3 regions of the Pseudomonas sp. Stari2 genome follow, and region 1 is predicted to be linked to each of the others. Evidence: predicted binding sites of a transcription regulator. Region 1 holds the regulator's gene; each other region holds the start of a gene.
The links. Region 1 encodes FliA, which starts transcription of late flagellar genes. Its sites were predicted from a motif close to CTAAAGTTTNNNNNNNNNNNGCCGNTAA; they were not measured.
Positions count from the first base shown of each region.

Region 1 (3,239 bases):
GTTTGAGCAGATTGCTTTCGACTTCGGTGACCAACTGGGTCACGCGCTTGATCACTTGACCTGTGAGGTCCTGGTAATCCTGGGCCAGCAGAATGTCGTTGAGGTTGCTCGACACTGCGCGGTTGTCGGTGCTGCTGCGTGTCAGAAAACCGTCGACCCGACGCGCCAGCTCGCGGAACTCCTCAGCCCCGACTTCACGACGCATGAAGCGTCCCCAGTCGGCACTCAATGCCTGGGCTTCGTCAGCCAGACCATTGACCACCGGCGTGGCGCTTTCCACCAGGTCCATGGTGCGGTTGGCCGCCGCTTCGGTCAGCTTGACCACATAGCTCAGGCGCTCGGTCGCATCAGTGATCTGCGACACTTCCTCGGCCTGCGGCATGTGCGGGTCGATCTGGAAGTTGACGATTGCACTGTGCAGTTCGCGCGTGAGCTTGCCGACTTCCTGGTACAGGCCACGGTCACGGGTCTGATTGAGCTCATGGATCAGTTGCACAGCGTCGCCGAACCTGCCTTTTTCAAGGCTTTCGACCAGTTCGACCGCGTGTTTTTTCAGCGTCGACTCGAAGTCGCCCTGTGAAGATTCTTTATGCTCCATAGCTCCCCCGCGCGTCATCAGCCGATGCGTTCGAAAATCTTCTCGATTTTTTCTTTCAGCGCCTGAGCCGTGAAAGGTTTGACCACGTAGCCGTTAACACCGGCCTGGGCCGCTTCGATGATCTGCTCGCGCTTGGCTTCAGCAGTCACCATCAGCACTGGCAGGTGCTTGAGTTTTTCATCGGCGCGCACGTGACGCAGCAAGTCGATACCGGTCATGCCAGGCATGTTCCAGTCGGTCACCAGAAAGTCGATGCTGCCGCTGTTGAGTACCGGAATGGCAGTGGTGCCATCGTCGGCTTCAACGGTGTTGGTGAACCCGAGGTCACGCAACAGGTTCTTGATGATCCGCCGCATCGTTGAGAAGTCATCAACGATGAGGATTTTCATGTCTTTGTTCAATTCGACCTCCAAGCAGTCTTAAACGCGCCCAGCACCTGGACGCGCCATTTCAATCAATCCGGCAAAACACTCGATGACTGTCTGGAGCACAACAGAGCAAGACCGGTGCCGTTCACCACCGCACCAGCCTCGTTCGCAGCGTCCCCACACTGCCTTCAGCGCGCTCGCCACTCCCCCAAACGCCCCCGCAAGCGGGCCGCGCACTGGCTATGTAACTGGCTGACCCGCGATTCACTGACGCCAAGGACTTCACCGATTTCCTTGAGGTTCAGCTCTTCGTCGTAGTACAGCGCCAACACCAGTCGCTCACGCTCCGGCAAATTGGCAATCGCGTCCGCCAACGCAGCCTGGAAGCGCTCATCTTCCAGATCGCGCGACGGCTCAAGATGAGCACTGGCGCCATCCTCGTGCAGCCCTTCGTGTTCGCCGTCCTGCAACAGGTCGTCGAAACTGAACAGTCGGCTGCCCAGGGTGTCATTCAAAATCCCGTAGTAATCGTCGAGACTCAATTGGAGTTCGGCCGCAACCTCGTGATCTTTAGCGTCACGGCCGGTTTTAGCTTCAATCGAGCGAATCGCGTCGCTGACCATACGGGTGTTACGGTGAACCGAGCGTGGTGCCCAGTCCCCCTTGCGTACTTCATCGAGCATGGCGCCGCGGATCCGGATGCCCGCGTACGTTTCGAAACTGGCGCCTTTGCTGGCGTCGTATTTGGTCGAGACTTCGAGCAGGCCGATCATCCCGGCCTGGATCAGGTCTTCGACCTGCACACTGGCAGGCAATCGCGCCAGCAAGTGGTAAGCAATGCGTTTGACCAGTGGCGCGTAACGCTCGATCAGTTCGTACTGCGCGTCACGTGCCGACTTCTTGTAGAAATTCATACCGCTGGCGGTCATAGCACAGGTCCTGCCGTTTGCTGCACGAGGCGCTCGACGAAAAATTCGAGGTGGCCGCGCGGGTTGGCGGGCAGCGGCCAGGTGTCGACCTTCTGTGCGATCGCCTTGAACGCCAGTGCGCACTTGGAACGCGGGAAAGCTTCATAGACCGCACGCTGCTTCTGCACCGCCTTGCGCACGCTTTCGTCGTAAGGCACCGCGCCGACGTATTGTAGGGCGACGTCAAGGAAGCGATCCGTGACCTTGGTCAACTTGGCGAACAGATTGCGACCTTCCTGCGGGCTCTGGGCCATGTTGGCCAGGACGCGGAAGCGGTTCATGCCGTAATCGCGGTTCAGCAGTTTGATCAGCGCGTAGGCGTCGGTAATCGAGGTCGGCTCGTCGCAGACCACCAGCAACACTTCTTGCGCAGCGCGAACAAAACTGACTACCGAGTCACCGATACCCGCAGCGGTGTCGATCACCAACACATCGAGATTGTCGCCGATATCGCTGAACGCCTGGATCAGGCCGGCATGCTGGGCCGGACTCAGATGAACCATGCTCTGGGTGCCAGAAGCGGCCGGCACGATGCGGATCCCGCCGGGACCTTGCAACAGCACGTCGCGCAGCTCGCAGCGGCCCTCGATCACATCGGCCAGGGTACGTTTGGGCGTGAGGCCCAGCAGAACGTCGACGTTCGCCAGACCCAGGTCGGCGTCCAGCAGCATGACCCGACGGCCAAGCTCTGCCAGCGCCAGGGACAAGTTCACTGACACGTTAGTCTTGCCGACGCCACCTTTGCCGCCGGTCACCGCGATCACCTGTACGGGATGCATGCTGCCCATGTTATTTCTTTACCTTGTCTTGCATAGACGGAGGCCACATTACTGGCTGCGCGTTCACAACCGGAACAATGCGTGGCAGACCATCGATGTAGGTACAAAAACTGTTCATTACCTCAGCCAACCTGCTTGGTCGGGCTGTGGTAGATATCAGCGAACATGTCAGCCATGGCTTCTTCGCTGGGTTCTTCCTGCATTTGCACGCTGACGGCGCGGCTGACCAATTGATGACGGCGCGGCAGATGCAGATCATCCGGAATCCGGGGGCCATCGGTCAGGTAGGCGACCGGCAGTTCATGACTGATCGCCAGACTCAGCACTTCGCCAAGGCTGGCCGTCTCATCCAGTTTAGTCAGGATGCACCCGGCGAGCCCGCAACGCTTGTAACTGTGATAAGCGGCGGTTAGAACCTGTTTCTGGCTGGTGGTTGCCAGCACCAGATAATTTTTCGACCGAATGCCACGACCGGCCAGACTTTCCAGCTGCATGCGCAGTGCCGGATCGCTGGCCTGCAGGCCGG
Region 1 is NZ_CP099760.1:1,993,121-1,996,359, reverse strand. It holds gene NH234_RS09170 (protein phosphatase CheZ) at 1-598, opposite strand, end outside; gene NH234_RS09165 (chemotaxis response regulator CheY) at 616-987, opposite strand; gene fliA (RNA polymerase sigma factor FliA) at 1,155-1,895, opposite strand; gene fleN (flagellar synthesis regulator FleN) at 1,892-2,722, opposite strand; gene flhF (flagellar biosynthesis protein FlhF) at 2,836-3,239, opposite strand, start outside.

Region 2 (3,239 bases), 1.3 Mb from region 1:
GCTCGCACCTACCAGCAACGCGCCGATCAAGAACAGGCTGTTGATGGTCGTCGCATTCAAAGGCAGTACTCCAGAAGCGGAAAGACGGGCACAAACTGACCATGCAGTCTGCGTGCCAGCGATTCTAACCTGTTGAAATGTGATGCTGTCAAAAAGGTTTTTGCGCGGAGTGCAAGATCGTTCCCACAGGCGTGGGAACGATCAGCCATGTGGAAGGTTACAGGCTGAACCGCCCAACCATATTGTTCAGATCCAGCGCCAGGCGCGACAGCTCGTTGCTCGCCGCACTGGTCTGATTCGCGCCGGTTGCCGATTGCACCGACAGATCGCGGATGTTCACCAGGTTGCGGTCCACTTCCCGCGCTACCTGCGCCTGTTCTTCGGCAGCGCTGGCGATCACCAGGTTGCGCTCGTTGATCTCGACGATGGCGGTGTTGATGGTGTCCAGCGACAGGCCGGCGCCACGGGCGATGTTCAGGGTCGATTCGGCGCGTTCAGTGCTGTTGCGCATCGAATCCACCGCGTGTTCGGTGCCGCTCTGGATGCTGCCGATCATGCGTTCGATTTCGCTGGTCGACTGCTGGGTGCGGTGCGCCAAAGCACGGACTTCGTCGGCCACCACGGCAAAACCACGACCGGCTTCACCGGCACGGGCTGCTTCGATAGCGGCGTTGAGCGCCAACAGGTTGGTCTGATCGGCCAGACCACGGATCACGTCCAGCACTTTGCCGATGTCGCGGGATTCGTTGGCCAGATCGCCAATCAGGGTCGCAGTGCTCTGCACGTCGGCGCTCATGCGTTCGATGGCGCTGACGGTTTCCTGCACCAGATCGCGGCCGTCGCCGGCGGAGGTGGTGGCGTACTTCGAGGCTTCCGAGGTGCTGACGGCGTTGCGTGCGACCTCTTCCACGGCGCTGGTCATCTCGTTGACTGCCGTGGCGGCCTGTTCGATTTCGTTGTTCTGCTGGGTCAGGCCACGGGCGCTTTCGTCGGTGACGCTGTTCAGCTCTTCGGCAGCGGACGCCAGTTGGGTGGCCGAGCCGGAAATTCGCTGCAGGGTGTCGCGCAGCTTCGACTGCATCTTGGCCATGGCCGCCAGCAGGCGCCCGGCTTCGTCGGTGCCGTCAACGTGGATCGGCTGGGTCAGGTTGCCTTCGGCGATGGTTTCCGCGGCATCCAGTGCTTTCGAGATCGGCTTGGTGATGCTCAGGGTCAGTAGCCAGGCAAAGAGGAAGGTAAGGCCGGTCGCGATCACCAGCAGTGTCACCACCAGATTGAAGGCCGAAGAAAACTGCTCGGCGGCTTGCTGGTTGGTCTGGCTGATCTGCTCGCCGTTGATCTGCATCAGGCGGTTGAGCACGGTGTTCATTGCTTCGGAGTTGTTCAGCAATTCGGTGTTCAGCAGGTTGCGCAGCTCATCCACCTGGTTGTTGCGCGACAGGGTTTTCATCCGGTCTTCGATCTGGCGGTACTGGCCCAGCAACTGCACGTATTGATCGTAGGCCGCACGTTCCTGCGGGCTGCCGATCAGCGGCTCGTAGTCGGTCTGGGCCTTGCGGATCTGCTGGTTGCGCATTTCCAGCAGCTCGACGGTTTTCTGCTGGACGTCCGGCTCACGGTTCACCAGCAAGCGGTACGACAGCACCCGCAGACGCAGGGTCAACTGGGTGAACTCGTCGAGGTTCTTGATGCTCGGCACGCTGGTGGTGGTGATGTTTTCGGCGGCGCCGCGGATCTTGCTCATCTGGTTCAGGGCGAACACACCGAGGATCAGCATCAGGCCGCCGATCAGGGCGAAACCGGTGAACGCCCGGGGGGCGATATTCATATTGCGAAGAGACATGTGGCGGATACCGAGGAAGGGCCGCATCCATGCGGGCTGAGACTGCTGTTGGATGACTTATCGGTCATACGACTAAAGTCTTGAGGCGGTGCGCGTATTTGTCGCATAAGGGGGCGGGCGACGAAGTGCAGGAACCAGATCGGCAGATCACAGTCTCTAACACTCGCAGGAATGGTCGACTGCCAGGAAAATCAAGGCCTTGCGCCGGTTTAATCCTGGCATCCACGACGACTTTTCTTTATCGTACGCGCCCTTTGAAAAAGCCCTGGAAGATCAAAATGTTGGAAGCATCCCTCAGCCAATTGGAACAGCTCGTCAGCGATCTGGTGCAACAGAACCAGACCCTGTCGGAAACCAACCAGACCCTGTCCACGGAACTGGCCCAGGTCAAGGATGAAAACGAGAGCCTGCAACTGAGCCTGATGGAACAGGAAGAAAAGCACGGCGCCACCGCCGCACGCATCCAGGCCCTGGTTGATCGCGTCAATGCAGGTCCTGTCAGCGCATGAACCACGGCACAGCAGGGGTAAAAGTCATCTCCATTCTCGGGGAGGACTATTCGATCAAGGCACCGGCCGGGGAAGAACAGACCCTGCTGGACGCCGCATTGATGCTCAAGGCCGCACTGGCCGACACCAAACGCAAATACCCGACGCTGATCGGCGACCGCCTGCTGGTGCTGGCGGCGATGAATCTGTGCTCGCAGCAGATTGAAATGAAAAAGCAGCACCAGCAGGAACTCGAACGTTACCAAGAGCAAGTCAGCGCCACGGTCGAGACTATCGCCAAGACCATCAATCAGGGTTGATGGGGTTGCGCACAACCAAAGAATAAGATTGTCGATTGCGCTGTATACAATCGGCACGGCTGTTGCAGTGTTTCAGCCTCTTATTCTTTGGGGGTGCTTCATGCAGTTCTGGCGTCGCAGTATTCAATGGCAGTTGATCCTCGGCATGGGCACCGCCCTGCTGGTCAGCATCCTGATCGTGGTTGGCATTTATACCCTGGTGGTCAACCGCCTCGCCCAGAGCTATCTGGTCGAACAGGCGTTGCCGTCGAGCATCGAAGCGACGCGCAACGACATCGAACGAATCCTCGTTCAGCCCCTCACCGCCGCCAAAGACATCGCCAGCAACACGATGGTCCGCGATTGGCTGGCCAATGGCGAAGATTCCGCTAAAACGGCAGGCTTCGCGCAATATCTGGAAGGCATCCGCGCCGAACACAAGGCGTTTACCGCGCTGATCATCGGCACGGAATCCAATCACTACATCACCGAAAAAGGCCTGGATCGCACCCTTAGTCGATCCAAACCGGCCGATGCGTGGTTTTATTCTTTCCTCGACAGCAATCAGCCCCGAACCCTGAACATCGACAATGACGGGGCCACTGGAGA
Region 2 is NZ_CP099760.1:702,775-706,013, forward strand. It holds gene NH234_RS03150 (potassium/proton antiporter) at 1-60, opposite strand, end outside; gene NH234_RS03155 (methyl-accepting chemotaxis protein) at 218-1,843, opposite strand; gene zapB (cell division protein ZapB) at 2,122-2,352, shown strand; gene NH234_RS03165 (cell division protein ZapA) at 2,349-2,651, shown strand; gene NH234_RS03170 (methyl-accepting chemotaxis protein) at 2,752-3,239, shown strand, end outside.
Region 2: NH234_RS03155 (methyl-accepting chemotaxis protein) is a predicted target of FliA. The motif match lies at 1,901-1,928, and genes of this name have one in related genera.

Region 3 (3,239 bases), 950 kb from region 1:
CAACTCCAGTCGAGCCCGACCATAGAACGCCAGCGCCGTCAGCAAACACGCCAGCCACACGAAGATACCGGCCCAGAACGTGTGGGACATGTAGTGCCAGCCCTGCAGGACGCGTGTGGTGCCGTAGACGAAACCGAGCAGCAGCGAGCCCCACAACAAGGCGCTGGAGAAGCGCCACTGATAACGCCGCGCGACAAAATACAGCGCCAGCATGGTGAAGCCGCCGGAGGCATGTCCGCCCGGCCAGCAACGACCGTCGCCGGCTTCATGGAACAGCTGGAAATTGTTGTACCACTCGATGTGGGCCATCTTGCCGCCGTACAGCGTCGTCTCGATCGGGCAGTAAACGCTGGTGTGGGCCTTGAGGAAGTGAATCACGCCGGTACACACCGCGAAGGCCACCACCACAAACAGAAAATCCCGCCGATGGTCAGCGGCAAAACGCAGCACCGGAGCCACTTTACAGCGCTCCAGAAACTCGCCGAGACGCGGGCGCTTCTGCGGATTGACCAGCGGCCAGACCACCGACAGCATCGCGCCGATCAAGGCAATTTCAGCGGTCCAGTTCGGAATGATCCGCGCCCACTTGTGGGTCAGTTTTTCGAAGAAATGAATCTTGTCGAGCGGGAAGGTGTGGGTCAGCGGATCGAACAGCAGGTTGCTGAAGGCAATGTCGATGTTTGTCATATCGAACATCAGAAACACCACAGCAGCACAAAACAGCGGAATGCCAACGTTGTAAGCGTAAAAGCGAGAACTCATCGGGTGGTCACCGTGCGCCAATCGGAGGCTTCAATGAAGCCGAGCATTTTGGGAGCCGCCGGGTTGGCAGCGGAAACGAACAGTGAGGATCCATAACCGAGGGTCGAGGTCGGCACCTTGAGGTCTTTTTCCAGCTGCGCCATGCATTCGCTGTGGGTGACCAGGATCAGGTTGCGCCCCGGGACCTTGTGCGCGAGCGCATCCTGCAACATGCGGCCCTTGCAGCTGATCAGCCAGTCTTCGCCGGTCGTCGCGTGGTTGAACATATAACCGGCAGTCTGCACGGTGCGGGTCATCGGGCTGTTGTAGATGTCGGCATGGTTCAGGCCCAGGTGCTCGAACTGTGCGCCGACGGCGACCGCGACACTGCGCGAACGGTCGGTGATGCCGTCATTGCCGCTCAGGCATGGCGCCGGAGAGTGATCGCAGCGCTCGACATGACGTACCAGCACGATCATGTCGCCCTTGGCCCAACCGGCCGCCAACGCCTGCGCGCCGGCCACATTGCCGTGGGCCAGATCAGGCACCGCCGCCGGGGCAAGCAGCCACAGGGTCAATGGCACCACCAGCGCCAAGGTCGCCAGGACAACCCCGGCGTTCCGATAACGGGCCAAACCGCTCAGGTCGATCGAGCGTTTGACGCCGAACAGACTCAGTCTCAATTCCACAAAAATCCGCCTCGCCAGGTCGCAGCACTGTCATTTGATCCGGCGAAGGTACAGAGGCCCCCGTGGGCAGCCAGTGAAAGTCATGTGAAAAAAGTCTTGGGATCCCTTGTTACAAATTCCGTCGGACAAAATCCTTTCAGCTCTCGGATTCGCGGCCGATACAGTCCTGCTTACACCCTTGCTGGCTCAAAAGAACAACAATCTTCCAGCCTGACCGACGATCAAGACGCACAACGTTTTCTGGAGGAATTGTGATGAATAGCTGGTTCGGCAACATCAGCGTGAACCTCAAACTGGGGCTGGGTTTCGGTCTCGTCCTGGCCCTGACCTGCATCCTTGCCCTGACCGGCTGGACCAGCCTCGGCGGCCTGATTGACCGCAGCAACTGGATGAGCGACATCACCCAGCTGAACGCCGGCCTGACCAAGCTGCGTGTGGTGCGCCTGCAATACATGCTGACCAACGGCGATGAAACCGCCGCGCAGAACGTGCAGACCACCCTCGACGGATTCGCTGCACAACAGCAAAAACTGATCGGCAGCTTCAAGAGCCCCGAGAACGTCAAACTGCTCAAGGAGCAGGCGGCGACCATCGCCGAATACCAGACGTCCCTGAACAAGATGCGCAATGCCTACCGCACCGGCAACACGGCACGTGACACCATGGCCACCAATGCCGAGACCGCGTACAACCTGATCGAATCGATCAGCACCCGCGTCCAGCAGATGGACATGAGCGAGCAGCGTTTCGAGCAATTCCAGGCCATCACCGCTGCCAAGGAAGCTTTCATCCTGGCGCGCTACGAAGTGCGCGGCTACACCGCCACCACCAACGCCGAGACCGAGCAAAAAGCCGTCGGCCAGCTGGACGTGGCCATCGCCAGCCTCAAGCAACTGAACGTGCATTTCGCCAGTTCGCAGCAAGACACCCTGCGTCAGCTGGAAACCGCGCTGACCAATTACCGCAGTGCCTTGCAGGCGTTCAAGAACGCCAACAGCGAAGCGGTGCAGGCGCGCAAGGAAATGACCGATCAGGGCGCTACCATCGTGACCCTGAGCGAGCAGCTGTATCAGATCCAGCTCGACCGTCGTGACATCGAAAGCGCACAGGCCCGCACCCTGCAACTGATCAGCACTCTGCTGGCGTTGCTGGTGGGCGTCATTGCGGCGTTCATCATCACCCGTCAGATCACCCGTCCGCTGCAGGAAACCATGGCCGTGGTCGACCGCATCGCCAGCGGCGACCTGAGCCACAACGTGATCGTCACCCGCCGCGACGAACTCGGTGTGCTGCAACAAGGCATCGCGCGCATGGGCGTGACCCTGCGCGACCTGATCAGCGGCATCCGCGACGGCGTGACCCAGATCGCCAGCGCCGCCGAAGAACTGTCGGCCGTGACCGAGCAGACCAGCGCCGGCGTGAACAGCCAGAAGGTCGAGACCGATCAGGTCGCCACCGCCATGCACGAGATGACCGCCACCGTGCAGGAAGTCGCGCGCAACGCCGAAGAAGCCTCGCAAGCCGCAGCCGCCGCTGACGGCGAAGCCCGCGAAGGCGACAAAGTGGTGAACGAAGCCATCGCCCAGATCGAGCGTCTGGCCAGCGAAGTGGTGCGTTCCACCGAAGCCATGAGCGTGCTGCAACAGGAAAGCGACAAGATCGGCAGCGTCATGGACGTGATCAAGGCCGTGGCCGAACAGACCAACCTGCTGGCCCTCAACGCCGCCATCGAAGCCGCCCGTGCCGGTGAGGCCGGTCGCGGTTTTGCCGTGGTCGCCGACGAAGTCCGTGGCCTGGCCCAGCGCACCC
Region 3 is NZ_CP099760.1:1,047,711-1,050,949, reverse strand. It holds gene NH234_RS04630 (phosphatase PAP2 family protein) at 1-762, opposite strand, end outside; gene NH234_RS04625 (histidine phosphatase family protein) at 759-1,430, opposite strand; gene NH234_RS04620 (methyl-accepting chemotaxis protein) at 1,685-3,239, shown strand, end outside.
Region 3: NH234_RS04620 (methyl-accepting chemotaxis protein) is a predicted target of FliA. The motif match lies at 1,565-1,592, and genes of this name have one in related genera.